One region of the Citrobacter pasteurii genome, then DNA from elsewhere that is predicted to be linked to it. Evidence: predicted binding sites of a transcription regulator. Region 1 holds the regulator's gene; each other region holds the start of a gene.
The links. The regulator LexA, encoded in region 1, represses DNA repair genes until DNA is damaged. The targets are predictions, from matches to a motif close to TNCTGTATGTACATACAGNA.
Positions count from the first base shown of each region.

Region 2: a site for LexA is predicted at 5,034-5,053, ahead of sulA (SOS-induced cell division inhibitor SulA). Genes of this name have one in related genera too.
Region 3: a site for LexA is predicted at 1,892-1,911, ahead of metR (HTH-type transcriptional regulator MetR). Genes of this name have one in related genera too.

Region 1 is NZ_CP077262.1:4,840,144-4,850,396, forward strand. It holds gene alr (alanine racemase) at 1-741, opposite strand, end outside; gene dnaB (replicative DNA helicase) at 887-2,302, opposite strand; gene I6L54_RS23320 (quinone oxidoreductase) at 2,367-3,350, shown strand; gene pspG (envelope stress response protein PspG) at 3,652-3,894, opposite strand; gene dusA (tRNA dihydrouridine(20/20a) synthase DusA) at 4,028-5,026, opposite strand; gene I6L54_RS23335 (cupin domain-containing protein) at 5,133-5,621, opposite strand; gene zur (zinc uptake transcriptional repressor Zur) at 5,737-6,255, shown strand; gene I6L54_RS23345 (CsbD family protein) at 6,300-6,509, opposite strand; gene dinF (MATE family efflux transporter DinF) at 6,646-7,965, opposite strand; gene lexA (transcriptional repressor LexA) at 8,086-8,694, opposite strand; gene I6L54_RS23360 (diacylglycerol kinase) at 8,804-9,172, opposite strand; gene plsB (glycerol-3-phosphate 1-O-acyltransferase PlsB) at 9,344-10,253, shown strand, end outside.
Region 2 is NZ_CP077262.1:3,469,840-3,480,092, reverse strand. It holds gene fabA (bifunctional 3-hydroxydecanoyl-ACP dehydratase/trans-2-decenoyl-ACP isomerase) at 14-532, opposite strand; gene I6L54_RS17035 (AAA family ATPase) at 601-2,361, opposite strand; gene matP (macrodomain Ter protein MatP) at 2,547-2,999, shown strand; gene ompA (porin OmpA) at 3,098-4,147, opposite strand; gene sulA (SOS-induced cell division inhibitor SulA) at 4,503-5,012, opposite strand; gene I6L54_RS17015 (TfoX/Sxy family DNA transformation protein) at 5,229-5,843, shown strand; gene yccS (YccS family putative transporter) at 5,821-7,974, opposite strand; gene I6L54_RS17005 (YccF domain-containing protein) at 7,993-8,439, opposite strand; gene helD (DNA helicase IV) at 8,565-10,253, shown strand, end outside.
Region 3 is NZ_CP077262.1:178,716-188,968, reverse strand. It holds gene yigL (sugar/pyridoxal phosphate phosphatase YigL) at 1-44, shown strand, start outside; gene I6L54_RS00940 (carboxylate/amino acid/amine transporter) at 120-1,019, shown strand; gene metR (HTH-type transcriptional regulator MetR) at 907-1,860, opposite strand; gene metE (5-methyltetrahydropteroyltriglutamate--homocysteine S-methyltransferase) at 2,096-4,357, shown strand; gene I6L54_RS00925 (dienelactone hydrolase family protein) at 4,412-5,218, opposite strand; gene udp (uridine phosphorylase) at 5,484-6,245, shown strand; gene rmuC (DNA recombination protein RmuC) at 6,386-7,816, shown strand; gene ubiE (bifunctional demethylmenaquinone methyltransferase/2-methoxy-6-polyprenyl-1,4-benzoquinol methylase UbiE) at 7,911-8,666, shown strand; gene ubiJ (ubiquinone biosynthesis protein UbiJ) at 8,680-9,285, shown strand; gene ubiB (ubiquinone biosynthesis regulatory protein kinase UbiB) at 9,282-10,253, shown strand, end outside.

The DNA.
Region 1 (10,253 bases):
GTGCTCACGCACCGCAATCAGGCTGGAGGTCAGCGACATCACCGGCTGGCAGCCAAAATCGGCGCCGATAGAGTGGTTTTCCAGCGGCGATACGCCGTACAGAATCAGCCCCGGACGCGCCCAGTCGAAGTGGGACTGAGGCCACAGCAAAATACCACCCGACGCGGCAATTGAACGCTGCCCCGGTTTGCCCTCGCAAAAGCTGTTGAAGATATCGAGCTGTTTTTCCGTCGCACCGCATTCAGGTTCGTCTGCGCGGGCAAAGTGGCTAACGATATTGACCGGCTGGCGCACGTTTTCACATTGCGTTAAGCGCTGATAAAACGCTTCGGCCTGCTCAGGGCGCACGCCCAGGCGGTGCATTCCCGTGTCGAGCTTCATCCAGACGGTGACCGGTTCAGCCAGTTCTGCGGCTTCCAGGGCTTCAAGCTGCTCCTGGTTGTGGACGGCAGTATGCAGACGCTGCGCGGAGATCGTCGGCAGATCGGCGGCATCAAAAAATCCCTCCAGCAGCAGGATGGGCTGCGTGATCCCTCCCGCTCGCAACCGCAGGGCTTCTTCAAGACGAGCGACACCAAAAGCGTCCGCATCGGGGAGCGTTCGCGCGGTCTCTAACAGACCATGGCCGTAAGCGTTCGCTTTCACGACCGCAACCAGTTTGCTGGCAGGAGCCAGTTCACGCAGACGTTGCAGGTTGTGTCGCAGAGCGCGGCGGTTAATAACTACAGTTGCCGCTTGCATTTGTATTCCTTAATAAAAGAATCTCCTCAATCATTCGTGTTGCAGCAAGGCGACAAGCCTGAGAATCACCGGGAGCTTAGTAAACTAAGTGACCGGGGTGAACGGGCGTAGTCAACGCATCTGCAGCATGAAGGATGACGGAGATTTATTCGTCGTCGTATTGTGGGCCCGCATAATTGTCGAATCGCGACCACTGGCCGTTAAACGTCAGGCGCACCGTGCCGATCGGACCGTTACGCTGCTTACCAATAATAATTTCGGCAATACCTTTTAAATCGCTGTTTTCGTGATAAACCTCATCACGATAGATAAACATGATTAAGTCGGCATCCTGTTCGATGGAGCCGGATTCACGCAGATCCGAGTTAACCGGGCGCTTGTCGGCGCGTTGTTCCAGTGAGCGGTTAAGCTGCGACAGCGCTACCACCGGCACATGCAGTTCTTTTGCTAACGCCTTCAGCGAGCGGGAAATTTCAGCAATTTCCAGCGTACGGTTATCGGAGAGCGACGGCACGCGCATCAGCTGCAGGTAGTCGATCATGATCAGGCCGATACCGCCGTGTTCACGAGCGATACGACGAGCACGCGAGCGCACCTCCGTTGGCGTCAGGCCGGAAGAATCATCAATATAGATGTTTCGTTTCTCCAGCAAAATACCCATTGTTCCGGAAATTCGCGCCCAATCTTCATCATCCAGTTGACCGGTACGGATTTTGGTTTGGTCTACGCGTGACAGCGAGGCCAGGGTACGCATCATGATCTGTTCTGAGGGCATTTCAAGACTAAAGATAAGAACCGGCTTATCCTGCAACATCGCCGCATTTTCGACGAGGTTCATTGCAAATGTCGTCTTACCCATCGACGGACGCGCGGCGACGATAATCAAGTCTGACGGCTGCAAACCCGCCGTCTTTTTGTTGAGGTCATCATAACCGGTGTTTACCCCGGTGACGCCGTCGTGCGGCTGCTGGAACAACTGCTCGATACGCGCGACGGTGGCGTCGAGCACATCGGTGATGTTTTTCGGGCCTTCGTCTTTGTTGGCGCGGCTTTCAGCGATTTTAAAAACGCGTGATTCCGCGAGGTCCAGTAGATCTTCACTGGAACGGCCTTGCGGATCAAACCCGGCTTCCGCAATTTCGTGCGCAACCGAAATCATGTCACGAACAACGGCACGTTCGCGGACGATATCCGCATAAGCACTAATGTTCGCCGCACTTGGCGTATTTTTAGATAACTCAGCCAGGTAAGCAAAGCCGCCGACGCTGTCCAGTTGTCCCTGAACCTCCAGCGATTCTGCGAGCGTGATCAGGTCGATAGGTTTTCCCATCTCCTGCAGTCGATGCATTTCCGTGAAGATGTGCCGGTGCGGTCGGGTATAAAAATCTTCCGCCACCACGCGCTCGGCCACATCGTCCCAGCGTTCGTTATCCAGCATTAAACCGCCCAACACCGACTGTTCCGCTTCAATCGAGTGCGGCGGTACTTTCAGCCCGGCGACCTGGGGATCGCGCTCACGAGCATCAGTCTGTTGTTTGTTGAAGGGTTTATTTCCTGCCATAGTGAATGGAGTTACCGAGATAATGATTGGGTCGAAAGATTACCACATTTCTTTTGGAGGAAGCATGGCAACGCGTATTGAATTTCACAAGCATGGTGGTCCTGAAGTGCTTCAGGTCGTCGAGTTTACGCCTGCAGATCCGGCGGAAAACGAAATCCAGGTCGAGAATAAAGCGATTGGTATCAACTATATCGACACTTACATCCGCAGTGGTCTTTATCCACCGCCTTCTCTGCCCAGCGGTCTGGGAACCGAAGCCGCAGGCGTCGTCAGCAAAGTGGGGAGCAAAGTGGCGCACATTAAAGCTGGCGATCGCGTGGTTTACGCCCAGTCTGCGCTTGGCGCTTACAGCTCAGTACATAACGTTCCGGCCGATAAAGCCGCCATTCTGCCTAATGCCATCTCTTTTGAGCAGGCAGCAGCCTCATTTCTGAAAGGGTTAACCGTTTTTTATCTGCTGCGTAAAACCTATGAAATCCAGCCCGACGAGCCGTTTTTATTCCATGCGGCTGCTGGCGGCGTCGGGATGATTGCCTGCCAGTGGGCAAAAGCATTGGGTGCGAAGCTGATTGGTACCGTCGGCAGTGCGCAAAAAGCGCAAATTGCGCGGCAGGCCGGCGCATGGCAGGTTATTAACTATCGTGAAGAAAGCATAGTTGAACGAGTGAAAGAGGTAACCGGCGGTAAAAAAGTGCGGGTGGTGTATGACTCGGTAGGGAAAGATACCTGGGAAGCCTCACTGGATTGCCTGCAACGCCGGGGATTGATGGTCAGCTTTGGTAATGCTTCCGGGCCGGTGACTGGCGTGAACTTAGGTATTCTGAACCAGAAAGGTTCGCTGTACGTGACCCGTCCTTCACTCCAGGGGTATATCACCAATCACCGTGAATTAACTGAAGCCAGCAATGAGCTGTTCTCGCTGATTGCCAGTGGGGTGATCAAAGTGGATGTCGCGCCGGGTCAGAAATTTGCGTTAAGTGACGCGCAACGGGCCCATGAAGCACTGGAAAGCCGGGCCACGCAGGGCTCGAGTTTACTGATCCCGTAATGCTCCGACTTCCCCTAAATAATTCAAGCAGCAGGAAGGCGGCAATTGAATGAATCCCCAGGAGCTTACTGGAGTAAGTGACTGGGGTGAATGAAAGCAGCCAACACACCTGCGGTTTGAATTATGACGGGGAAGTAAAGAATTAGGGCTTCCCGTAGGAAGCCCTTTCTTTTTTTAGTTCGGCTGTATGTAGGGTACAGCTCGATGAATTCGTTAACCGCGCAATAGTGACAGATTTGATAATCAATTCCTATTTGGTTCTAAAGGCAATGTTGCAGGTTGTGACGCACCGCTCAATACCTTAGTAAAATCGACGGTTATTGCGCTGATACTGTGGGACTTTTGGCGCTTTTATCGCCTTGATAATCCACACCACGGCAACGGCCAGGAGCAGCCAGGGTAAAAGTTTTATCATCAAGGCAAAGAGTCCGCCCAAAAACATCACCACAGTGGCAACCACCAATGCGGCCAACACCCCCAGCAAAGATACGCCGGTGACCATCAGCATGATAAAAAACCCAATCACAAAAAGTAGTTCCAGCATGGCTCTCTCCCGAAATGAAATTCTCTCCATTGCATTACAAGAAACATGCCAAAATTAATGCATTGATTTATAAAGAAAACGCCCCGCGACAAAGCGCAGGGCGTGGTGAAATTAACTAACTTTTGGTGAGAACTTAACGCTTGTCTGCCACCAGTTTCAGCGCGTGTTCCAGAACGTTAATATCGGCCCCGGCTTTATGCGCATTTTCACTCAGATAACGACGCCATTGGCGTGCGCCTGGAATTCCCTGGAACAACCCCAGCATGTGGCGGGTCACATGCCCCAGATACGTACCTTTACTCAGCTCCCGCTCAATATAGGGATACATGGCACGCACCACGGCGACAGGGTCTGCATCCGGCGTGGTCGCAGCAAAAATTTCACGGTCGACCGACGCCAGAATCCCCGGGTTTTGATAAGCTTCACGCCCCACCATCACGCCATCCATATGTTGCAGATGCGTTTTTGCTTCTTCCAGTGATTTAATTCCACCGTTAATCGACATCGTCAGCTGCGGGAAATCACGCTTCAACTGATAAACACGGTCATAATCCAGCGGCGGGATCTCACGGTTTTCCTTCGGGCTTAGCCCGGACAGCCAGGCCTTGCGGGCGTGGATGATAAACATCTCACATTCACCTTTACCGGAGACCATATTGATGAAGTCACACAGGAATTCGTAGCTGTCCTGATCATCGATACCGATGCGCGTTTTGACCGTCACCGGAATCGACACCACATCGCGCATCGCCTTCACGCAATCAGCGACCAGTTGCGCATTCCCCATCAGGCAAGCGCCAAACATCCCGTTTTGTACGCGATCGGAAGGGCAGCCGACGTTGAGGTTAATCTCGTCATAACCTCGTGCTTCAGCCAGCTTTGCGCACTGGGCCAGCGCGGCAGGATCGCTCCCGCCCAGTTGCAATGCGACCGGATGCTCTTCTTCGCTATACGCCAGGTAATCGCCTTTGCCATGAATAATTGCCCCGGTGGTCACCATCTCCGTATAGAGCAGCGTCTGGCTGGACAGTAAGCGCAAAAAGTAGCGGCAGTGTCTGTCCGTCCAGTCGAGCATCGGCGCGATAGAAAAACGATGAGCGGGAAAAGCGGTAGACTGAGATTCAGGCAGCATGGCGAATATTCAAGCATCCGGTTAAAAAAGGGGCGCTACTATAGCATAGACCGTTGCGATAGTGAGCCACATCATCGTGGATAGCGCCCTTCGTCCGCGTGGATCGTCATTTCCGCCCGGGTTTTCCGTCGTGTGGACCAAAAAACTGTGGAGGATGGTCAACCCAGCGATCCTCGCGCGTGGCGGCATAAACCGGATTAAGCGGATAATAAATGCGATTGTATTTTTTGTTCGCCTCACCGACGACCAGCAGACGTACCTCTTCACTGGTGTTATTGATAAAGGTGTGACACACACCGGTTCCTGCCGGGAAACCAACGCTGTCGCCGGGTTCCAGCTTCCATAAGTAACCATTGATCCAGGCTTCCGGGTAGCCTTCCAGCACGTAGATGAACTCTTCTTCATCACTTTCAGCGTGTGGATAAGAAGTACGACGACCCGGCGGCAGGCGTTCGTGATGAATGCCTAATCGCCCTAACCCCAACCTGCGGGCCAGCGGCGCGCCAATAGAAAAAAGCTCATCGCTGCCTGGATAGGTGGAGTCATCAGGCCCCTCAACTTCACGCCAGTGGCGAATACAATCGGGTCTTTTCATGTTAATTTTCCAGTGTTGCGATGCGTCAGGTATAGCACACAGCGGTGGATCTCGGCGTTTTAAGCAAAACATGATAAAGTAAGGGATTAACCTTCCACGCAAATCGAGGCGCCAAATGGACAAAACCACCACGCAGGAGTTATTGGCTCAAGCTGAAAAACTCTGTGTGCAACGTAACGTGCGGCTAACGCCACAACGCCTCGAAGTGCTGCGCCTGATGAGCCTGCAGGAAGGTGCGATCAGCGCCTATGACCTGCTTGATCTGCTGCGGGAAACCGAGCCGCAGGCCAAACCCCCTACCGTGTATCGTGCGCTCGATTTTCTGCTGGAACAAGGGTTTGTGCATAAGGTGGAATCCACCAACAGCTATGTCCTTTGCCATCTGTTCGATCAGCCAACCCATAGCTCGGCAATGTTTATTTGTGACCGCTGTGGCGTGGTAAAAGAAGAGTGTGCGGAAGGCGTGGAAGATATTATGCATACGCTGGCAGCTAAAATGGGATTTGCTCTGCGCCATAATGTGATTGAAGCCCACGGCCTGTGTCCGGCATGTGTGGAAGTTGAATCATGCCGCCATCCTGGCGAATGCCAGCATGACCATACAATTCAGGTGAAAAAGAAAGTCGGGCGGTAAATAAAAGAGCGTACGTCCTTGTACTCTCAGGAGGGAGGGGTTAATTACCAGCGGTAATCGTTGCGTTTTTCCCAATCTTTAACTTCTTTCTCCGCCTGATCTTTCGCGTACCCGTATCGTTCCTGGACTTTACCTACCAGCTGGTCGCGTTTACCTTCAATGACCGTCATATCATCATCGGTCAGTTTGCCCCATTGCTCTTTCACTTTACCTTTGAACTGTTTCCAGTTACCGCTGACTTCGTCTTTATTCATCATCAAGTCCTCATCGTTAGGTTGTGAATAGCGCGAGTGCCATGTCCAGACACATGCTGTTTTCTCTGGACGTGAGAATAAGTGTAGTCAGTGATTCTGAGCTTTATTTACTATTCGGAATTTTTAACCATTCCTTTCAGGCAAACCAGGTACCATTACGCCAGTGACGCCGCCAGATAAAGGCCAGCGATAGCCCGCGCAGCGCGAGAAAAACGGTTAACGCCAGCCACAAACCATGATTTCCGAGCCACGGCAACGTCAGGAGCGTTAAGGTGAATCCCACTGCGGCAACGGCCATACTGTTGCGCATTTCTGCAGCCCGCGTCGCGCCAATAAACATCCCGTCGAGCAGGTAACACCAAACGCCCACCAGCGGTAACACCACCTGCCAGAAAAGATAGCGATCGGCCAGCTGTTGGATTTGCGACAGCGAGGTCAGCAGCGCCACAATCTGCTCGCCGAACAGGGCATAGACCAGCGAAAAAAGGATCGCCACAATTCCCGACTGCCGACACGCCGCTCGCCAAACATCCAGCAGTTGACTGCCATCCCGCGCGCCATAAGCCTGACCAGAATGGGCTTCCACGGCATAGGCAAATCCGTCCAGCGCATAGGCGGTGAACGTCAACAGAGTCATCAGAACGGCGTTGACTGCAATAATATCGCCCCCGAGACGCGCCCCCAGCACCGTAATCGCACCAAAACAGAGCTGCAACAACAGCGAGCGCAGCATGATGTCACGGTTAAGCGCCAGTAAACGGCGGAAGTTGCCACGCCACGCCTGCTTCAGCATTGCCAGCGAAATTCCGCGCATATGCAGGACCTTACGTACCATCATCAGACCGATCAGCAAAGTGGCATATTCGGCAATCACCGTCGCCAGCGCCGCGCCCTGTACGTTCATATGCAGGCCCATCACCAGCCACAAATCGAGCATGATGTTAAGCACATTGCCGACAATCAGCAGGATAACCGGCGCACGCGCATATTGAACGCCAAGCAACCAGCCGAGCAACACCAGATTGGCCAGTGAGGCGGGCGCGCTTAACCAGCGGATTTCCAGGAACCTTCGGGCCTGCTCCAGCACCGCTTCGCTACCTCCCACGATATGCAACGCCAGGCTGATAACCGGTGCGCGAAACAGTGCGATAAGCAGCCCCGCTCCCAGCGCCAGCATCAGCGGCTGAACCAGCGCGCGCGCCAGTGCCTGCGGATTTTTCGCACCGAACGCCTGGGCTGTCAGACCAGTGGTACTCATACGCAAAAAAAGCAGCAGCATAAAGAGAAAACTGGTCGCTGTTGCGCCAACGGCAACGCCACCAAGGTAGACCGGGCTATCCAGATGACCAATCACCGCCGTATCCACCAGTCCCAGCAGTGGAACAGTGATGTTGGAGAAAATCATCGGTAAGGCAAGGTGCCAAAGTGCTTTATCAGAGGAGGTAAAGAAAGGCATGGAAAGGAGCCTGAAAAGAAATTAACGCGTTTTTGTAGACCCGATAAGGTAGCATCATCGGGCAATTTGCCGGAGAGCGACGTAAACGCCCTCTCCGGCCTACAGGAAATCAGCAGATCATTACAGCCATTCACCGTTACGAATCACGCCTACCGCCAACCCTTCAATGGTGAAGTTTTGCTCGCGCAGATCGACAACGATAGGTTTAAATTCACTGTTTTCCGGCAGAAGTTCAACCTTGTTGCCCTGCTTTTTCAGGCGCTTAACAGTGACTTCATCATCAATACGGGCAACAACAACCTGGCCGTTACGCACGTCCTGCGTTTTATGCACAGCCAGTAAATCGCCATCCATAATCCCGATATCTTTCATCGACATACCGCTGACGCGCAGCAGAAAATCGGCGTTCGGTTTGAACAGTGATGGGTCAACCTGGTAATGGCCTTCGATGTGCTGCTGTGCCAGAAGTGGCTCACCGGCCGCGACACGACCAACAAGCGGTAAACCTTCCTCTTCTTCCTGCAGCAGGCGAATACCACGCGATGCGCCAGAAACGATTTCCAGTACACCTTTACGCGCCAGTGCTTTCAGGTGTTCTTCAGCCGCGTTTGGGGAACGGAACCCCAAACGCTGCGCGATCTCCGCACGCGTCGGTGGCATACCTGTCTGGCTGATGTGATCTCTAATGAGATCAAACACCTCTTGCTGCCTGGCCGTTAACGCTTTCATTCCGCCCCCTGGGTGTATATACAGTTATGCTGTGAGTATATACAGCTAAAGGCGAATTTGGAACCGCAAACTGCACAAAAAACAGGAGATTTATGAAGTTGTGGAACCTTTATCGCAAATGCGACCACAACAGGATGCCCCAGGTGATCAGAGCGACAAAAATAGAAAGCAATACTGCAGCCGATCCCATATCTTTCGCCCGGCCAGAAAGCTCGTGATACTCCGAACCTATTCGGTCGACGACCGCCTCAATGGCGCTATTCAGAATTTCAACGATCATCACCAGCATCACCGAACCAATCAGCAGTACGCGGGTAATCGCGTCAACGTCCAGCCAGCAGGCGATGGCTACCCCCAACAGTACGGCAACGCTTTCCTGACGGAATGCCGCCTCATTGATCCATGCGGCGCGGAAACCTTGCCAGGAATAGCCTGCTGCTTTGATAATCCGAGTAAATCCAGTGGTATTATTGGCCATCAAAAGAACCTTTTTACATAATTAGCGTGAGTATTATTGTATCGTTACCCTGTTTGTTTCAGGGCATAAGCAAAGCTGCGCGAAGTATGACGGGATACCACAGAAATTCACTAAACTTTCTGATATCCTTGCAGCGCATTTGCATTATTAACCAGAGGCTTTACATCGTTTATGTCCGGCTGGCCACGAATTTACTACAAATTACTGAATTTACCATTAAGCATCCTGGTAAAAAGCAAGTCTATCCCGGCGGAACCCGCCCCGGAATTGGGACTCGATACCTCTCGTCCCATTATGTACGTCTTACCGTACAACTCAAAAGCAGACTTGCTGACGCTGCGTGCCCAATGTCTGGTGCACGACCTCCCTGACCCCCTGGAACCGCTGGAGATAGATGGGACTTTGCTGCCGCGCTACGTGTTTATACACGGCGGCCCGCGTGTATTCACCTATTACACGCCAAAAGAAGAGTCCATCAAGCTGTTCCATAACTATCTCGATCTGCATCGCAGCAACCCCGATCTGGATGTACAGATGGTGCCGGTGTCGGTGATGTTTGGCCGTGCTCCAGGGCGCGAGAAAGGCGAAGTCAATCCGCCGCTGCGTATGCTGAACGGTGTACAGAAATTCTTTGCGGTGTCCTGGCTGGGTCGCGACAGTTTTGTCCGCTTCTCGCCTTCGGTCTCCCTGCGTCGCATGGCAGACGAACACGGCACGGATAAAACCATCGCCCAAAAACTGGCACGCGTGGCGCGTATGCACTTTGCTCGCCAGCGCCTGGCCGCAGTCGGCCCGCGACTCCCTGCCCGTCAGGATCTGTTTAATAAGCTGTTGGCCTCAAAAGCGATCGCCAGAGCGGTGGAAGATGAAGCCCGCAGTAAAAAGATCTCCCACGAAAAAGCGCAGCAAAACGCGATTGCGCTGATGGAAGAGATCGCCGCCAACTTCTCCTATGAGATGATCCGCCTGACGGACCGTATTCTGGGCTTTACCTGGAACCGTCTGTATCAGGGCATTAATGTTCACAATGCTGAACGTGTACGCCAACTGGCGCACGACGGACATGAAATCGTCTATGTGC
Region 2 (10,253 bases), 1.4 Mb from region 1:
CAGATGTCTGCGATTAGAACGCCGAGGTGTCCTGGAACAGACCCACTTTCAGATCATTTGCGGTGTAGATCAGACGACCATCAACCAGCACTTCACCATCAGCCAGACCCATGATCAGGCGGCGGTTAACGATGCGTTTGAAGTGAATGCGGTAGGTGACTTTCTTCGCGGTCGGCAGAACCTGGCCTGTGAATTTCACTTCGCCCACGCCCAGTGCACGGCCTTTACCTTCGCCGCCCAACCAGCCGAGATAGAATCCAACCAGCTGCCACATGGCATCCAGACCCAGGCAACCTGGCATTACCGGATCGCCGATAAAATGGCATCCGAAAAACCACAGGTCCGGGTTGATGTCCAGTTCAGCTTCCACATAACCTTTGTCAAAGTTGCCGCCGGTTTCGGTCATCTTGATGACACGATCCATCATCAGCATGCTTGGTGCAGGCAGTTGTGGGCCTTTAGCACCAAACAGCTCACCGCGACCAGAGGCAAGAAGGTCTTCTTTTGTATAGGATTCGCGTTTATCTACCATGTTCTCTGTAAGCCTTATTTTATTGAAGCACGCAGGATAGCTAACACGTGTACGCTGAACAAGTCCGATCAGTTCGGAATAATCCAATTCAGCCAACGTAGCGGCCATGGAAAACGGTGACGGCCTTCCTGTTGCGTTGCCGCAGCAATACGCTCCTGGATAGTTTGCATCAGCGTCGTCTGACCTTCGCCATCCCACACCAAATTTAATAGCAGCGGCAGCGCATCGGTCACGTCGTCTACTGCCCAGATAGTGAATTTTTCTTCTTCAACAGCCTGCAGCAGTGCGGGTGGCAGGCTCAGATGTCTGACGTTGGCTGCAGGGATAATCACACCCTGAGTCCCTGTTAATTCACGCTGCTGGCAGATGGCAAAAAAGCCTTCAATTTTCTCATTCAGGCCGCCGACAGGTTGAGCACGACCAAACTGATCGACAGAACCGGTTATCGCGATGCTTTGATTAACAGGAACGTCAGCGAGGGCGCTGATCAGCGCACACAGTTCTGCCATAGAGGCGCTGTCACCGTCTACTTCACTGTATGATTGCTCAAATGTCAGAGAGGCAGAGAACGGTATTTGCTGTTCTAGCTGGAGTTCCGACATCAGGAACGCCTGCATAATCATCATCCCCTTGGCATGAATATTTCCGCCCAACTCGGCTTTACGTTCAATATCGGTAAATTCGCCATCGCCAATATGCACGACGCAACTGATACGTGAAGGTTCACCAAATGCGCGGGGATGACCTGGAAATTCGATCACCGACAGGGCGTTTATTTGCCCAATACGCTCGCCTTCCGTTTCAATGAGGATCTGCTCTTGCAGGATCTCATCCTGCATTCGTTCGGAGAGGAATCCTTCTCGCCATTCACGCTGAGCAAGCATCAGGCTCAATTGCTCCGCAGTGCAGGTATCACCGTCGCAAAGAGGTGCCACTTCTTTGAGCTGGCGAGTGATCCATAGCGGATTAAGCGGCAGCGTGTCCTGTTCGCCGGTATAGCGAACGGCTTCGCGGATGAGAACCTGCCAGGCATCGGTAGCGGGATAGGGCAGATTGTTGCGGCGGGCAGTATGCGTTACCCACTGACACCACTGTGTCATGGTTTCGGCATCCACTATCTGCAAGTTATCTTCAAATTCGCTGTAGATAGCCTGTTCTGCCAGTTCTGGTTCCATTTCCTGGAAGTCTGCCAGCGATTCACGTTCGCCGACCAACACCACTTTCAGTTTAAGCGGCATAGAAGGGACGGAGACTGGCAGGGGGCGAGACTCATCAAAGGCCACCCAGTCAAAACGCTCGTGGCTGACAATGGCTTTCAGGCGCATCCACAACAACGGCTGAGCCAGAAGTGTGCGTAATGAGATAACCAGCACACCGCCGTTGGCCTGATGAACCAGTCCCGGTTGCAGCGTAATTTCGCCATTGAACTGGCGCAGACAGCCAAACAGCTGTTCGGCCTCAGCCCAGTCAGCATTAACCACCTGAGTTAACGTCGCAAAGTTGTCGTCTGCTTTCTCCGCTGCGCGGTAACGAATAGTGTGGCCGGATACATCGTAATGCCCCCCGGTTAACCTATCGGCATCCGCATGCAAGGTACGTGCAGCCGTTGCAATAAGATTGAGATACTCCAGCTCTTCGGGCGCTTTCACCAGCATAAACGAGGACGTAGCCCAGTGCTGAAGAAGCTGCTCTAGCGCGAATTGTAAACGTGGCTGAGTATCACTGAGTAAGGTGTCGGTGTCGTCAGTGACGTGCGGCTGTGCAAATATTTCCTGATAGCTGTCGGTATCAGGAACCAGATCACGCCATGCAAGTTTCGTAATGGTCAAAGTTGATGTTTTTTAGTCTGTTGTAAAAAACGAGATTATACCGTAACCATCAGCACTGCACACGTGGAAAGCACCGCTAAACGGATGTGATGACGCGCGACAGTTCACAGGCTGGATATTCTTTTCTTCAGATGCTGAAAAAGCTGATATTCTGATAAGAGTTACACGGTAACATTGAGATCGCAATGAAATATCAACAACTTGAAAATCTTGAAAGCGGATGGAAATGGAAGTACCTGGTGAAGAAGCATCGCGAGGGGGAGTTGATTACCCGCTATGTGGAAGCCAGCGCTGCCAAAGAAGCCGTTGATTTGTTGCTAACCCTCGAAAATGAACCGGTTCGGGTCAACGCCTGGATTGAAGAATACATGAACCCTGCACTGCTCAATCGTATGAAGCAAACGATCCGGGCGAGGCGTAAACGGCACTTTAATGCAGAACATCAACATACGCGTAAGAAATCGATCGATCTGGAGTTTATGGTCTGGCAGCGTTTAGCCGGGCTTGCGCAGCGACGTGGTAAAACACTCTCAGAAACGATTGTGCAGTTGATTGAAGATGCGGAACATAAAGAAAAGTATGCGAACAAGATGTCGACATTGAAGCAGGATCTACAGGCGTTACTGGGTAAAGAGTAGGGTACGGGTAACGTCAATATGGAGTGTGTCTGTACTTTTGCATGATATGTAGATGAAAAAAAACCCCGCCAGGCGGGGTTTTTTTATAAGACGATAACTTAAGCCTGAGGCTGAGTTACAACGTCTTTGATACCTTTAACTTCGATCTCAACACGACGATCCGGAGCCAGGCAGTCGATCAGCGCAGCGCGAGCTTTCACGTTGTCACAGGTGTTACCAGTAACCGGGTTGGATTCGCCCATACCACGTGCGGAGATTTTGTCAGCAGGGATACCTTTAGAGATCAGGTAATCAACAACAGACTGAGCACGTTTCTCAGACAGACCCTGGTTGTAAGCGTCAGAACCGATGCGGTCAGTGAAGCCCAGAACAACGACGGAACCGTCTTTCGGATCCAGGTTGCTCAGCTGGCTGTACATCTGATCCAGAGCCTGTTGGCCTTCCGGTTTCAGAGTCGCTTTGTTGAAGTTGAACAGAACGTCAGACTTCAGAGTGAAGTGTTTGGTCTGTACTTCTGGAGCCGGAGCCGGAGCCGGAGCAACTACCGGAGCTGCTTCTTCCTGCTGGCCGAAACGGTAAGAAACACCAACGCTCAACAGACCGTTGTCTGGACGACCACCAACGGTGTTCGCGTCACCGATGTTGTTAGTCCACTGGTATTCCAGACGGGTAGCGATTTCAGGAGTAATTGCATACTCTACGCCGCCAGCGAATACTGGGGATACACCAGTGTCGTGGTCTTTGAAGCCGTCGTTGTTTTTAGCATCTGCACGCCAAACCATACCACCCAGACGGGTATAAACGTCCAGATCGTCAGTGATTGGGTAACCCAGTTTAGCGGTCAGCTGAACGCCCTGAGCTTTGAATGCGCCATTTTCAGTGTTGCCTTTGTACGGCATACGACCTAACCAGTCGTAACCCATTTCAAAACCAACGTACGGGTTAACCTGGTAACCACCGAACGCACCAGCACCCAGTTGGCTTTCGTGGGTCGGTCCGTTGTTGTTGATCTGATTGTTGCCGATGTCATGGAACTGGGACCAACCCAGTTTAGCACCAGTATACCAGGTGTTATCTTTCGGAGCGGCCTGCGCCACGGTAGCGAAACCAGCCAGTGCCACTGCAATTGCGATAGCTGTCTTTTTCATTTTATGCGCCTCGTTATCATCCAAAATTCGCCATGAATATCTCCAGAGAGATAACACGGTTAAATCCTTCACCCGGGGACCAGTTCAATAGTTACTCTACCGATATCTGCGGCTTACGCCGAGCACCCCTGGCGATGTAAAGTCTACAACGTAGTTGAAAACTTACAAGTGTGAACTCCGTCAGGCATATGAAAAAAAAAGGCTTGTATACATAATATTTAACATTTGTGGATGATTAATTGTACAGCTACTATCGCGGAAACCGCTTCACACAGGCGTTCTCGCAAAAAGTGTGTTAAAGCTCAAAGCTGAATTTGAGGGTGAAAAAAAATTCCAGGATAAATCCTAATTTTACTTAATGATACAAATTCGAGTGAATTTTTAGCCCAGAATGCTGTCTCCCCGCAAGTGTCTGAGCGCGTACAGGACGCATGATAAACCCCATCGCATTGCCTTCATCTGCTGCTTTTACCAGCTCGGCATGTTCATCTTCGGTTAATTCTTCCGTCAGCCAGCCAATTACGACGCTGTAGTTACCCGTGCGTAGCGCACGAACCATAGATTCCAGCGTATTGCAGGGAGAGAGTTGGCTAATCTGCATGACTTTCGTCAATGGGAGTCCGGCCGACTGCACCCACTCCCGGCTTAGTTTTTGCTGAGGCGTCAGCCACAGCTGCCAGCGCGACTGCTGACCTAATTGCTGAAGCAGGGGAAGCAGCAGGAGCTGCGTCATCATGGGCTGGTCCTCGCGATAGACCACTTCACTGATAAGCCCAGCGGTAGTGTGCTCTGACGACACGCGCGCAATTTTGCTTGCTGTGGAAGAGAACGACGAAGAACGATTTGCATAGCCTGAAGTGTACATAATCAATCCAGCCCTGTGAGTTACTGTATGGATATACAGTAACCCTGCTATCACCAAAGATCAACCTTATTTTCTGAAACAGGTTCGCAGTTTTTGGTTGTTGTTACGGGAAAAACAAAATTCATCTTGCCCCTTGCGAATAAGTTGCCTATTTTCGTCATTAACGGATCCGCTACTGCAAATCATTTTATTACGTTATGATTTAAAAGGATTTTTATGAAAAAACTTTCTTATGCAAGGATCTATAAATCACAAGAATATCTGGAGTCACTGGGGACTATTCGTTATCGATCGCTGTTTGGGGGTTATAGCCTGACAGTCGAGGATACGGTGTTCGCCATGGTCGCCAGTGGCGAGCTATATCTTCGGGCCTGTGAACAGAGCGCGCAGTACTGTGTAAAACATTCCCCTGTCTGGCTGACATTTATAAAACGTGGACGTCCGGTGGTGCTCAATTATTATCAGGTGAACGATACGCTGTGGCAAAACCAGCAACAACTGGTGTCGCTATCACGGTATTCACTGGATGCGGCGTTAAAAGAAAAGCAAAGTCGTTTTGCACAGCATCGCCTGCGTGGACTGCCGAACATGACATTTCATCTGGAAACCCTGCTGAATGAAGCAGGTATAAAAGATGAAAGCACATTACGCATGTTGGGTGCAAAAATGTGCTGGTTGAAACTGCGACAGATTAATCCCGCCCTGACGGTGAAAATACTCTATGCCCTTGAAGGCGCGATTGGGGGCATTCATGAGGCGGCGCTCCCGGCGATTCGCCGCCAGGAGCTTGTGGAGTGGGTGAGTTCTCTTACGCCTGAACCGGTGTACTAGACGGTAATGCGGCAATTTGCTGCTGTAATCGTCGGATTTCTGGTAGTAGCGCTATCAATAGGCCAACTTGCTGTACGACCAGCGGTTCTTTACTGTCCGGGCGTGGTTCAAGATGCTGAATCCGTTGCTTCAGTCCTTCAAGCGCCTGGTATACGCGTTGCTCGTCAGCAGGTTGATGATGAAGTGCATCATCAACATAGCAAACGGCATCGTCCAGTAATGCCAGAACGTCCGGGTTGGTTAACTGTTCACGGTGTGCGCCCAGTGCCGAGATATAACTGGTAAAGGTATGGTTGAGGCACAGCAAGCGGAATGCCGTTTCGCGCGTTTGGGCGGTAACATCCGGTTCACTCGACATATTCGACACCACGGATGCCAGCTCCGCATCACGATTATGCGCATCGCGGCGCGCAATACGGTATGCCAGACGATTGTCTCGCCCCTGATGATATTGTTCGAGAATGGCGTCAAGGTAACGACAGTTTGCGTCGGTCGCCCGTTCAATCACCCGTGGCAGGTTGCGAAAGCGCCAGTCTGGCCAGATGAAACTGACGGCTGCCCATGCGATGGCACAACCTATCAGCGTATCGATGACGCGCGGCAGTGCGACTTCAAACCCTTCTCCAAGCAGGTTAAAGCACAGCAATACCAGCAGCGTGATAAACATTGTGGCATGTGCGTACTGAACATTGCGGAAAGCAAAAAAGAGCACGCCGGTGATCACCAGCAGTATTAATTGCCCTTCCAGCGATGGGACGAACCACAGGATGGGCAGTCCAATCGCTATCCCGACTAATGTGCCGATAATCCTTAACGCCAGACGATGTCGTGTGGCGTTGTAGTTGGGCTGGCAGACAAACAGGCTGGTCAGCAGGATCCAGTAGCCATGGTTCATGCCCGTTATCTGGATAATGGCGTACCCGACGCAGAGCACCAGCGACATGCGAACCGCGTGGCGAAACAGCGCCGACTCCGGCGTAAAATTGCGACTCAGACGCAGCCAGATATCACTGAATCCGTGCGGACTGTCATCGGCAAGCTGATTTTCTGACTCATTGCGCGAGAGTACCTGAGCCTGTTCAGACTCAATGGTGGCCAGTTGCGCATCGATAGCCCGCAGGTTCGATAGTAAGAATCCCAGCGTATTGAGCAGATCTGCAGGGGCACCGCTTGCACGCATACGCTCAAGGGCAGCATCTATATGTGTAAAGACTCGCTCAAAGTGTGGATCGTGCTGGTAAGGGGTGCGTAGCAAAATGCAGCGAGACAGTTGCGTACAGGCTTGCCCCTGCATCGACATTAATCGCTGGAAACGAAACATCACATCGCTGTGACGGAAATGGTCGCGTAGCGTCTGGTACTGAATATGTGAGGAACTTGCGCGTTCGTGAATATCCTGCGCGACAAAATAGTAATGCAGTGTGCGGCGGGTTCCTCGCTGTCCGCGGTCACCGCGCAGACGGGTCAGTAATGATACTTTTGTTTGGTTCAGCGTCGCCATCAGTTGCCCATTGGCCAGCGCTAACTCATACAGGGGGGCCTGACTTTCATCTTCGATGTCGGGATCAAAAAGGCGGGATTTCAGCTCCAGGTAGTGTGCCAGCTGTTCGTAGCTGCGTGCCAGATTGTCCTGCAGTGGACGAATCGGGAACAGAAGGTGACCGATGAGCGTCAGAAGGTTATACCAGATGGCGCCTGCAAGCAGCAGGATCGGTTGCTGATACCACTGATCGTAAAGTGATGTTCCCAGCATGGTGTAAATGGCGATCAGTAATGCACCAAAGGCTATGGTCGCATAACGCTGACCTAAGCCCCCCAGCAAAATAAAGCCGCTGGTGGAAAGCGTTAATCCAATTGCGAAAAGCCACGGCCAGGGGAAGAGCAATTCGACGGAAGCCGAAGCAATGAAAAAGCAGATCAGCGTAATGATCAAATTACGCAGACGACCCGCGAGCCGATCGTCCAGATCGGTCAGCGCGGCAGCAACCATGCCCAGCGTTAGCGGGATGGTCAGTTTGACGTCACCCAGCCACCACGGCAGTGCCGTTGTACCGCAAAGCGCGATAAAAATCCGCACGTAGTACAGCCAGGTGCTGTTCCAGGTGTAGCGTTTAAGCAGTGGACTTAACATAAAGGCCATCAGTTCCGATTATTCAAAGCGGCGACGCGCGTTGGCTTCGCGTGCGGCACGGGCAACTTCGACTGAAACCACGCGACGACCAACCGGCCAGAGTGCAATCGCGGCGATTTTAAAGTTCGCGATACCAACCGGAATACCAATAATCGTAATGCACTGGGCAATACCGGAAACAATATGCATCAGGCACAGCCACCAGCCGAAGAAAATCAGCCAGAAAATGTTGAGCAGCGTACCGCCGGTATTCAGAAGCACGTTTTTACCCGCCGGGTTGAGTTCATCAACGTGAATCGCCTCATTACCGTAGGGGAATAGCGACAAGCGTGTGATTTCCCAGCAGGAGCGGGTCAAGGGGAGTGTGAAGATAAGTACGATACTGACTAACGTCGCCAGTAGCCAGGCTAAGGTGGTGGCGAATCCCCCAAGCACAAAATTTAAAATATTCAGAACAGTACGCATAAACCCTCGGTTAACTCTGGTTTTCTGTGAGTTTGGCAATTGTAACGTTTTTTTGGGCTGGAGCACGTTTTCTCTGGCGGTTACACTGATAAGCAAACCTCTTCGTGTGGATCCGCGTAAGTCTTATGGAACTGAAAGCAACTTCTCTGGGAAAACGTCTGGCGCAACACCCTTACGATCGGGCCGTTATTCTCAATGCCGGCATTAAAGTCTCCGGCGACCGTCATGAGTATCTTATTCCATTCAATCAGTTACTGGCTATCCATTGTAAAAGGGGCCTGGTATGGGGTGAGCTGGAATTTGTGCTTTCTGATGATAAAGTTGTACGCCTTCACGGCACTGAATGGGCGGAAACCCAGCGTTTCCACCATCATCTGAGCATCCTCTGGCAGCAGTGGAGCCAGGAGATGAGTGACGTTGCAGCAGGGGTGCTGCAGGAACAGCTGGATACGATTGCCGCGCGTACAGGGGAAAACAGATGGCTGACGCGGAGCCAAACATCCGGATTGCAGCAACAGATCCGCCGTGCTTTTGACGCGTTGCCCCTGCCGGTCAATCGTCTGGAAGAATTTGATCATTGTCGTGAGGCGTTGCATCAATGTCAGGCGTGGCTGCAGGATATTGAAGCGTGTCGTTTGCAGCACAATCAGGCGTACACCGATGCGATGCTGGCGGAGCATACCGAGTTTTTCCAGAAGATTGAGTCCTCACCGCTGAATCCAGCTCAGGCTCGTGCGGTGGTGAATGGCGAGCAGTCGCTATTGGTGCTTGCGGGGGCAGGAAGTGGCAAAACATCCGTTCTGGTTGCGCGTGCGGGCTGGTTGCTGGCGCGGGGAGAAGCGGCTGCTGAACAAATCTTGCTGCTGGCGTTTGGTCGCAAAGCCGCTCAGGAAATGGATGAGCGCATTCGCGAACGACTGAATACGCAAGACGTCACCGCGCGGACGTTTCATTCACTGGCGTTGCATATTATTCAACAGGGTAGCAAAAAAGTCCCGACAGTCAGCAAACTCGAAAATGATACTGCCGCCAGAAATAAGCTATTTATCGCCACATGGCGTCAGCAGTGCAGCGAGAAAAAAGCCCAGGCTAAAGGCTGGCGACAGTGGCTGGAAGAAGAGATGCAGTGGTCCGTGCCAGAAGGCAATTTTTGGGACGATGAAAAATTACAACGTCGCCTGGCCTCACGTCTGGATCGCTGGGTTAGCCTGATGCGTATGCATGGTGGAGCACAGGCGGAGATGATCGCCAATGCGCCGGAGGCGATCCGCGATCTGTTCAGCAAACGTATAAAGCTGATGGCGCCGTTGCTCAAGGCCTGGAAGAGTGCTCTGAAAGAAGAGAATGCCGTTGATTTTTCTGGATTGATCCATCAGGCGATTGTCATTCTGGAGAAAGGACGCTTTATCAGCCCGTGGAAGCATATCCTGGTTGATGAATTTCAGGATATCTCCCCACAGCGCGCCGCCCTGTTAGCCGCATTGCGCAAGCAAAATTCACAGACCACGCTGTTCGCCGTGGGAGATGACTGGCAGGCCATTTACCGTTTCAGTGGCGCACAACTTTCGTTAACTACCGCCTTCCGGCAACACTTTGGTGAGGGCGATCGCTGCGATCTGGATACGACATACCGTTTTAATAGCCGTATTGGCGAAATAGCCAATCGGTTTATCCAGCAAAACCCGCATCAGCTTAAGAAACCGCTCAATAGCCTGACAGCAGGCGACAGGAAAGCCGTCACTCTGCTCGATGAAAGTCAGCTGGATGTGTTGTTGGATAAGCTATCCGGCTTTGCGAAAGCAGAAGAGCGCATA
Region 3 (10,253 bases), 260 kb from region 1:
ACGATGCCGTGCCGCACTACCTGCGCGATCTCTTTTTAAAGTGATTGTTCTTTAGTTGACCAGTTGTCAACTAAACTCTCCGCTACAATGGATGTTCCCTGTTCTAAGAGGCATCCATTGTGGCGCTACTCATCATTACCACTATTTTGTGGGCCTTTTCCTTCAGCCTGTTTGGCGAGTACCTTGCCGGTCATGTCGATAGCTATTTTGCGGTGCTGGTGCGCGTTGGACTCGCGTTGCTGGTGTTCCTGCCGTTTTTACGTACCCGCGGGCACAGCGTAAAAACGATCGCGCTGTATATGCTGGTGGGGGCCATGCAGCTTGGCATTATGTATATGCTGAGTTTTCACGCCTACCTGTATCTGACGGTTTCAGAACTGTTGCTTTTCACCGTGCTGACGCCGCTCTACATCACGCTGATTTATGACCTGATGAGCGGACGCCGTCTGCGCTGGAGCTACGCTTTCAGTGCGTTACTGGCGGTGATTGGCGCGGGGATTATTCGTTACGATCAGGTAACCAGCCACTTCTGGACTGGCCTGATACTGGTGCAGCTTTCTAATATTAGTTTTGCCATCGGTATGGTGGGCTATAAGCGTCTGATGGAAACCCGCCCAATGCCACAGCACAACGCTTTTGCCTGGTTTTACATGGGGGCCTTTCTGGTGGCTGTCGTGGCCTGGTTCATGCTGGGTAATGCGCAGAAAATGCCTGCAACCACGCTGCAGTGGGGAATTCTGGTCTTTCTTGGCGTGGCGGCGTCCGGCATTGGTTACTTTATGTGGAACTACGGTGCGACCCAGGTAGATGCAGGTACGTTGGGCATCATGAACAATATGCATGTGCCGGCCGGGCTGTTGGTCAACCTGGCTATCTGGCATCAACAGCCTCACTGGCCAAGCTTCATCATTGGCGCGGCTGTGATAGTGGCCTCACTGTGGGTACATCGAAAGTGGGTCGTTCCGCACTCCGCACAAACGGCAGATGATCGCAGGCGTGATTCCGCGCTGAGCGAATAAACGCTTCCGTGACTGGCTGTCGCTGCTCGCCATCACGCACGGCGGCGTACAGTCGGCTCCACAATCCATCGCCCAGGGTTTTGGTCACCACCAGGCCCTGGCGTTCAAAACTCTCCACCACCCAGTGTGGTAACGCGGCGATACCCATTCTGGCGGCAACCATTTGAATCAGCAGCAGGGTGTTATCCACGCTCTTCAGCGACGGGCTCACGCCCGCAGGCTGTAAGAAATGCCGCCAGACATCCAGTCGACTCCGTTGCACCGGGTAAATAAGCAGCGTCTCGCTAGCTAAATCTTCCGGCGTGATTTGCGTTTTACTGGCTAACGGGTGATCCGGCGCCAGGACCAGGCGGACTTCAAAATCGAACATCGGCGAGTAGTGCAGTCCGCTGCGCGGCAGAATGTCGGAGGTTAACACCAGATCCAGCTCATCCTGCTGTAGCGCCGGTTGCGGATCGAACGTCACGCCGGATTTAAAGTCCATCTCCACCTGCGGCCAGTTGGCACGAAAATTCTCCAGCGCGGGCGTCAGCCATTGAATACAGCTGTGACATTCAATCGCGATACGCAGTCGGGTTTGCTGCGGTTCGTTGCAGGCCTGCAGCGCCCGACCAATTTGCGGCAATACCTGATTTGCCAGCTGCAGCAAAATTTCGCCCTGCGGCGTAAAGCGCAGCGGCTGGCTTTTACGGACAAAGAGTCGAAAGCCAAGGCGCTGCTCCAGATCGCTGAACTGGTGAGAAAGGGCGGATTGGGTCTGATGCAACGTCGCCGCAGCGGCTGCCAGCGAACCACTATTCCGCAACGCCTGGAGCGTTTTCAGATGTTTAATCTCGATCATGAAAGTCCTTCACTTCGGCATGAACAAATTGCGCTTGAGGAATATACAGTAACCGCCAATTATGGATGTGTAAACATCTGGACGGCTAAAATCCTTCGTCTTTTAAATTTATGGTGCGTTGGCTTCGTTTCCCCACCCCAGTCACTTACTTCAGTAAGCTCCTGGGGATGAGTAAACTTGCCGCCTTCCCTAAATTCAAAATCCATAGGATTTACATATAATTAGAGGAAGAAAAATGACAATATTGAATCACACCCTCGGTTTCCCTCGCGTTGGCCTGCGTCGCGAGTTGAAGAAAGCGCAAGAAAGTTACTGGGCGGGAAATTCTTCCCGTGAAGAATTGCTGACCGTTGGTCGCGAGCTGCGTGCCCGCCACTGGGATCAGCAGAAGCAGGCGGGCGTTGACCTGCTGCCGGTGGGCGATTTTGCCTGGTACGATCACGTGCTGACCACCAGCCTGCTGCTCGGCAACGTTCCGGCTCGTCATCAGAATAAAGACGGCTCGGTTGATATCGATACCTTATTCCGCATTGGCCGTGGCCGCGCACCGACCGGTGAGCCCGCGGCGGCGGCAGAAATGACCAAATGGTTTAACACCAACTATCACTACATGGTGCCGGAGTTCACCAAAGGTCAGCAGTTCAAACTGACCTGGACCCAACTGCTGGATGAAGTAGACGAAGCGCTGGCGCTTGGCCATAAGGTGAAACCTGTGCTGCTGGGGCCGGTAACTTACCTGTGGCTAGGGAAAGTGAAGGGCGAACAGTTTGACCGCCTGAGTCTGTTGAACGACATTCTGCCGGTTTACCAGCAGGTGCTGGCGGAACTGGCAAAACGGGGTATTGAGTGGGTACAAATCGATGAACCTGCTCTGGTACTGGAGCTGCCGCAAGCGTGGCTGGATGCCTTTAAACCGGCTTATGACGCTCTGCAGGGTCAGGTGAAGCTGCTACTGACCACCTACTTCGAAGGCGTAACGCCAAACCTGGATACCATTACCGCGCTGCCGGTGCAGGGGCTGCACGTTGACTTCGTGCACGGTAAAGATGATGTCGCCGAGCTGCACAAACGTCTGCCTGCCGACTGGCTGCTGTCAGCGGGTCTGGTGAACGGACGCAACGTCTGGCGCGCCGACCTCAGCGAAAAATACGCGCAAATTAAAGATATCGTCGGGAAACGTGACCTGTGGGTGGCTTCTTCCTGCTCCCTGCTGCACAGCCCCATCGATCTCAGCGTGGAAACCCGCCTTGATGCAGAGGTGAAGAGCTGGTTTGCCTTCGCCCTGCAAAAATGCGGCGAGCTGGCGCTACTGCGTGATGCGTTGAACAGCGGCGATACCGCGGCGCTGATTGAATGGAGCGCACCGATTCAGGCGCGTCGCCACTCTACTCGTGTCCACAACGCCGCAGTGGAAAAACGTCTGGCGGCGATCACTGCCCAGGACAGCCAGCGTGCCAACGCTTATCCGGTTCGTGCCGAGGCACAGCGTGCCCGCTTTAATCTGCCGGCATGGCCGACCACGACTATCGGCTCATTCCCGCAAACCACGGAAATTCGCGGCCTGCGCCTGGACTTCAAAAAAGGCAACCTGGATGCCGGTAACTACCGCACCGGTATCGCGGAACATATCAAACAGGCGATCGTTGAACAGGAACGTCTGGGGCTCGACGTGCTGGTGCACGGTGAAGCCGAACGTAACGACATGGTGGAATACTTTGGTGAACATCTGGACGGGTTCGTCTTTACCCAGAACGGTTGGGTGCAGAGCTACGGTTCTCGCTGCGTGAAGCCACCGGTAGTCATTGGCGACGTCAGCCGCCCGGAAGCGATCACCGTGGAGTGGGCGAAGTATGCCCAGTCGCTGACCGACAAACCGGTAAAAGGTATGCTGACCGGTCCGGTGACCATTCTTTGCTGGTCATTCCCGCGTGAAGACGTGACGCGTGAAACCATCGCGAAGCAGATTGCGCTGGCGTTGCGTGATGAAGTTGCGGATCTGGAAGCGGCGGGGATCGGTATTATCCAGATTGATGAGCCGGCGCTGCGCGAAGGTCTGCCATTGCGTCGCAGCGACTGGGCGGCGTATCTGGAGTGGGGCGTGGAAGCCTTCCGCATTAACGCGGCGGTGGCGAAGGATGAAACCCAGATCCACACCCACATGTGTTACTGCGAGTTCAACGACATCATGGACTCCATTGCGGCGCTGGACGCGGACGTGATCACCATTGAAACCTCTCGTTCTGATATGGAGTTACTGGAGTCGTTTGAAGAGTTCGATTACCCGAACGAAATCGGGCCGGGCGTCTACGACATTCACTCGCCGAACGTCCCGAGCGTGGAGTGGATTGAAGCCCTGCTGAAAAAAGCCGAACAGCGTATTCCGGCAGAGCGTCTGTGGGTGAACCCGGACTGCGGTCTGAAAACGCGCGGCTGGCCGGAAACCCGTGCCGCGCTGGCAAACATGGTTAAAGCGGCGCAGAATCTGCGTCAGGCGTAAAAACAAAACGGAGGCTGATGCCTCCGTTTTGTTTATTGGTTTGCCTGGCGGAAATTATTTCTTTCCACCGTATTGCGCGAACCACTCCAGCATCCTCTGCCAGCCGTCTTTTGCGGACTCTTCGTGGTAACTTGGGCGATAATCGGCGTTGAACGCATGCCCGGCATCGGGATAGACCACGATTTCCGCTTTCGCATTGGCGGCGCGCAGCGCCTGACGCATTGTTTCAACGGTATCTTGTGGAATACTGGTATCCTGGCCGCCATACAGTCCCAAAACGGGAGCGTTAAGATCGGTTGCGATATCAACGGGATGTTTGGGGGAGTTCAGCGTTTTATCGCCCACCAGTTTGCCGTACCACGCCACCGCCGCTTTTAGCTGTGGATTGTGTGCGGCATACAGCCAGGTAATGCGCCCGCCCCAGCAAAATCCGGTGATCATCAGTTGGTGCGCATCTCCCCCGTTGCGGGAGGCCCAACTGGCGACGTGATCCAAATCGGCCAGTACCTGAGAGTCAGGCACTTTGGCGACAAGGCCGCTGAGCAGCGTCGGGATATCGGCAAAGTCATTGGGATCGCCTTCGCGAAAATAGAGTTCTGGTGCGATAGCCAGATACCCTTCCAGAGCCAGACGGCGGCAAACGTCACGAATGTGTTCATGAATGCCAAAAATCTCCTGCACGACAATAACCACGGGCAGCGGGCCATCGGTTTGCTTTGGTCGTGCGTGATACGCTGGCATATCATCGCCTTGTGAAGGTATGGACGTTACACCGGCGATAATCGCGTTATCCGGAGTGTGAACCGTGGTAGATGTCGGTGGAGATACAGCAGGTGCAAAGCCAGATTGTCGTGTTGTCATGGTATTCTCCGTACCCTTAAATATTCAGCCCAAAAGCGCATTGTTAACTATAGACACATGCAACGAACCACATTGCCTTAAACGGTCTATCTTTTGTGCAGGGCTTCCTTACATTGCATTGTTTATGTGATGTGTATCACTATTTCATGGTAATTGAATGCAATTGATTTACATCATAGTGATGACTGTCACGAAAATATGTTCATGCCTTCGGTAAAGTATGTTTTTGCTTCTTCTGACAAAACCGATTCACAGAGGAGTTTTTATGTCTAAGTCTGATGTTTTTCATCTCGGCCTCACTAAGAGCGATTTACAAGGGGCTACGCTTGCTATCGTCCCTGGCGACCCGGAGCGTGTGGAAAAGATCGCCGCGCTGATGGATAAGCCGGTTAAGCTGGCATCTCATCGCGAGTTCACTACCTGGCGTGCTGAGCTGGATGGTAAAGCCGTGATCGTTTGCTCTACCGGTATCGGCGGCCCGTCAACCTCTATTGCCGTAGAAGAACTGGCACAGCTGGGCATTCGTACCTTCCTGCGTATCGGTACGACTGGCGCTATCCAGCCGCATATCAACGTGGGTGATGTCCTGGTCACCACGGCGTCTGTCCGTCTGGATGGTGCAAGCCTGCACTTCGCGCCAATGGAGTTCCCGGCCGTTGCCGACTTCGAGTGCACCACTGCGCTGGTGGAAGCGGCGAAATCTATCGGCGCCACTACCCACGTTGGCGTTACCGCGTCTTCTGATACCTTCTACCCGGGCCAGGAGCGTTACGACACCTTCTCTGGTCGCGTAGTGAGCCGTTTCAAAGGCTCGATGGAAGAGTGGCAGTCGATGGGCGTCATGAACTACGAAATGGAATCTGCCACGCTGCTGACCATGTGCGCCAGCCAGGGTCTGCGTGCTGGTATGGTCGCGGGTGTTATCGTGAACCGTACTCAGCAAGAGATCCCGAATGCGGAAACGATGAAACAAACGGAAAGCCACGCGGTGAAAATCGTGGTGGAAGCTGCGCGTCGTTTACTGTAATTCTCCCTTCTTTGCTAAAAGGCCGACGCGTTCGGCCTTTTTATTTTGCGTAGTGCCTCGCAGGAAATTCCTTTTAAACTGGACGTTTATACAGCACAATTCTATTTTGTGCGGGTAAGTTGTTGCTGTAAGGGGGCGTTGTGGATATTTCAATTATGATGAGTGCCGTGCTGGCGTTAGCCGCAGGGCTGCTGGTTGGGTGGCTGGCAACAAAAGCGCACGCCGACAGGATCCGTGCCGACCTCATCGAAGAACGACGTGAACTGGATATCGCGCTAAGCGCCGCCCGGCAGCAACTCTCACAGGAGGCCCACTGGCGCGACGAATGCGAACTGCTGAATAACGAACTCCGCAGCCTGCAGAGTATCAATACCTCGCTGGAGGCCGATCTCCGGGAAGTCACCACTCGTCTGGAAGCAACGCAACAGCATGCGGAAGATAAAATTCGCCAGATGATCAACAGCGAACAGCGCTTGAGCGAACAGTTTGAGAATCTGGCGAACCGCATTTTCGAGCACAGTAACCGTCGGGTAGATGAGCAAAATCGCCAAAGCCTGAACAGCCTGCTGGCACCGCTTCGCGAACAACTGGACGGTTTTCGACGCCAGGTTCAGGATAGCTTTGGTAAAGAGGCACAGGAACGTCATACTCTGGCGCACGAAATTCGTAATCTCCAGCAACTGAACGCGCAGATGGCACAGGAAGCAGTAAACCTGACGCGTGCATTAAAAGGGGATAACAAAACGCAGGGTAACTGGGGCGAGGTGGTACTCACGCGGGTGCTTGAGGCTTCCGGTCTGCGTGAAGGCTATGAATACGAAACCCAGGTCAGCATCGAAAACGACGCCCGCTCGCGGATGCAGCCAGATGTTATTGTCCGGTTACCGCAGGGCAAAGATGTGGTGATCGACGCGAAAATGACGCTGGTTGCCTATGAACGCTATTTTAACGCTGAAGATGAACTCACCCGCGAGAGTGCGTTGCAGGAGCATATCGCCTCGGTGCGAAACCACATTCGTCTGCTGGGTCGCAAAGACTATCAGCAGCTTCCTGGGTTACGTACGCTTGACTATGTGCTGATGTTTATCCCCGTTGAGCCTGCTTTTTTACTGGCGCTCGACAGGCAGCCTGAACTGATTACCGAAGCGCTTAGAAATAATATTATGCTGGTCAGTCCCACTACGCTGTTGGTGGCATTGCGTACGATTGCCAATCTGTGGCGCTACGAGCATCAGAGCCGTAATGCGCAACAAATTGCCGATCGGGCCAGCAAACTTTATGACAAGATGCGGTTGTTTGTGGATGATATGTCGGCAATAGGTCAAAGCCTGGATAAAGCCCAGGACAACTACCGACAGGCGATGAAAAAACTCTCTTCCGGTCGTGGAAACGTCCTGTCGCAGGCAGAAGCGTTTCGCAGTTTAGGGGTGGAAATTAAGCGCGAGATTAATCCTGAACTGGCTGAACAAGCCACGACCCAGGATGAAGAGTACCGTTTGCGCTCGGTCCCTGAGACGCAACCGGATGAGCCTTACCCCGATGATGAAGCGGTAAATCAGCAATCAAGCTAGTCCATTTGGGGTAGTTGAACCCGGCAGAAGGGTAGGGCAAATTGACCCAATCTGTTACACTTCTCGAACATTTTTTGAATGAGCAGGCACTGAGATGGTGGATAATTCACAAGAAACGACGCACTTTGGCTTTCAGACCGTCGCTAAAGAGCAGAAAGCTGACATGGTGGCTCACGTTTTTCATTCTGTGGCCTCTAAATATGACGTTATGAATGACTTAATGTCATTCGGCATTCATCGTTTGTGGAAGCGCTTCACCATTGACTGCAGTGGCGTGCGTCGCGGACAAACCGTTCTCGATTTGGCTGGCGGTACCGGCGATCTGACGGCGAAATTCTCTCGCATGGTAGGCGAAACCGGCAAAGTTGTGCTGGCAGATATCAATGACTCAATGCTCAAAATGGGTCGCGAAAAGCTGCGCAATATCGGTGTAGTGGGGAACGTTGAGTACGTTCAGGCGAATGCGGAAGCGTTACCTTTCCCTGACAACACGTTTGACTGCATCACCATCTCTTTTGGTCTGCGCAACGTGACGGATAAAGACAAAGCATTACGCTCAATGTATCGCGTGTTGAAGCCGGGCGGGCGTTTACTGGTGCTGGAATTCTCCAAGCCGATTATCGAACCGTTGAGCAAAGCCTACGACGCGTACTCTTTCCACGTTCTGCCGCGAATTGGCTCCATGGTAGCAAGCGATGCAGACAGTTATCGCTATTTGGCGGAGTCCATCCGCATGCATCCCGATCAGGACACCTTAAAAGCAATGATGCAAGATGCCGGGTTCGAAAGCGTTGATTACTACAACCTGACGGCAGGTGTCGTTGCGCTGCATCGTGGCTACAAGTTCTGACAGGAGATTGGGGATGCCTTTAAAACCCTTAGTGACCGCAGGCGTTGAAAATCTGCTCAACACCTTTCTGTACCGTTCCCCTGCGCTCAAGTCAGCCAGAACGCGTTTACAGGGCCAAGTGCTACGTGTTGATCTCAAAGGATTTTCAACACCGTTAGTCCTGGTGTTTAGTGAGCGCCAGGTCGATGTGCTGGGGGCATGGGAAGGCGAAGCCGATTGCACCGTAATCACACATGCCAGCGTGTTACCGAAACTACGCGATCGGCAGCAACTCACCACGCTTATTCGCAGCGGTGAGCTGGAAGTCCAGGGCGATATTCAGGTCGTGCAGAACTTTGTGGCGTTGGCCGATCTGGCGGAGTTTGATCCCGCTGAACTGTTAGCGCCCTATACTGGCGATATCGTCGCGGAAGGAGTCAGTAAAGTGTTGCGTGGTGGAGCTAAGTTCCTGCGCCGCAACATTCAGCGCCAGCAGCGTTATGTTGCTGAAGCGATCACCGAAGAGTGGCGCATGGCTCCGGGTTCGCTTGAGGTTGCATGGTTTGCAGAAGAAACGGCAGCCGTTGAGCGCGCGGTCGAATCTCTGGCTACACGGCTGGAAAAACTGGAGGCCAAATGACGCCAGGTGAAGTACGGCGCCTTTATTTCATCATTCGCACTTTTTTAAGCTACGGTCTTGATGAACTCATCCCTAAAATGCGTATCACGCTGCCGCTCCGGCTGTGGCGTTACTCGCTGTTCTGGATGCCCAACCGACACAAAGATAAGCCGTTGGGAGAAAGGCTGAGACTGGCTTTGCAGGAATTGGGGCCGGTGTGGATCAAATTTGGTCAAATGCTCTCAACCCGTCGTGATCTTTTCCCTCCGCACATTGCCGATCAGCTAGCGCTACTGCAGGATCGGGTTGCGCCATTCGATGGGCAACGCGCGAAAGAACAAATCGAAGAGGCGATGGGGGGGCTACCCGTCGAGGAATGGTTTGATGATTTTGAGATCACACCGCTGGCATCTGCGTCTATTGCTCAGGTTCACACCGCGCGGCTGAAATCGAATGGCAAAGAGGTGGTAATCAAAGTTATTCGTCCGGATATCTTGCCAGTAATCAAAGCCGATTTAAAACTGATCTATCGCCTTGCTCGCTGGGTTCCTCGCCTGCTGCCGGACGGTCGTCGCCTGCGGCCAACAGAAGTGGTTCGTGAATATGAAAAAACATTGATCGACGAGCTGAACCTGCTGCGTGAGTCGGCAAACGCCATTCAACTGCGACGTAATTTTGAAGACAGCCCGATGTTGTACATCCCGGAAGTGTATTCCGACTATTGCAGTCAGAACATGATGGTGATGGAGCGCATTTACGGTATTCCCGTTTCAGATGTCGCCACGCTTGAGAAGAACGGCACCAACATGAAGCTGCTGGCCGAACGCGGTGTTCAGGTCTTCTTTACTCAGGTTTTCCGCGACAGCTTTTTCCATGCCGACATGCACCCCGGGAACATTTTCGTGAGTTATGAGCACCCTGAAAACCCGAAATACATTGGTATTGATTGCGGGATCGTGGGTTCCTTAAACAAAGAAGATAAGCGCTAC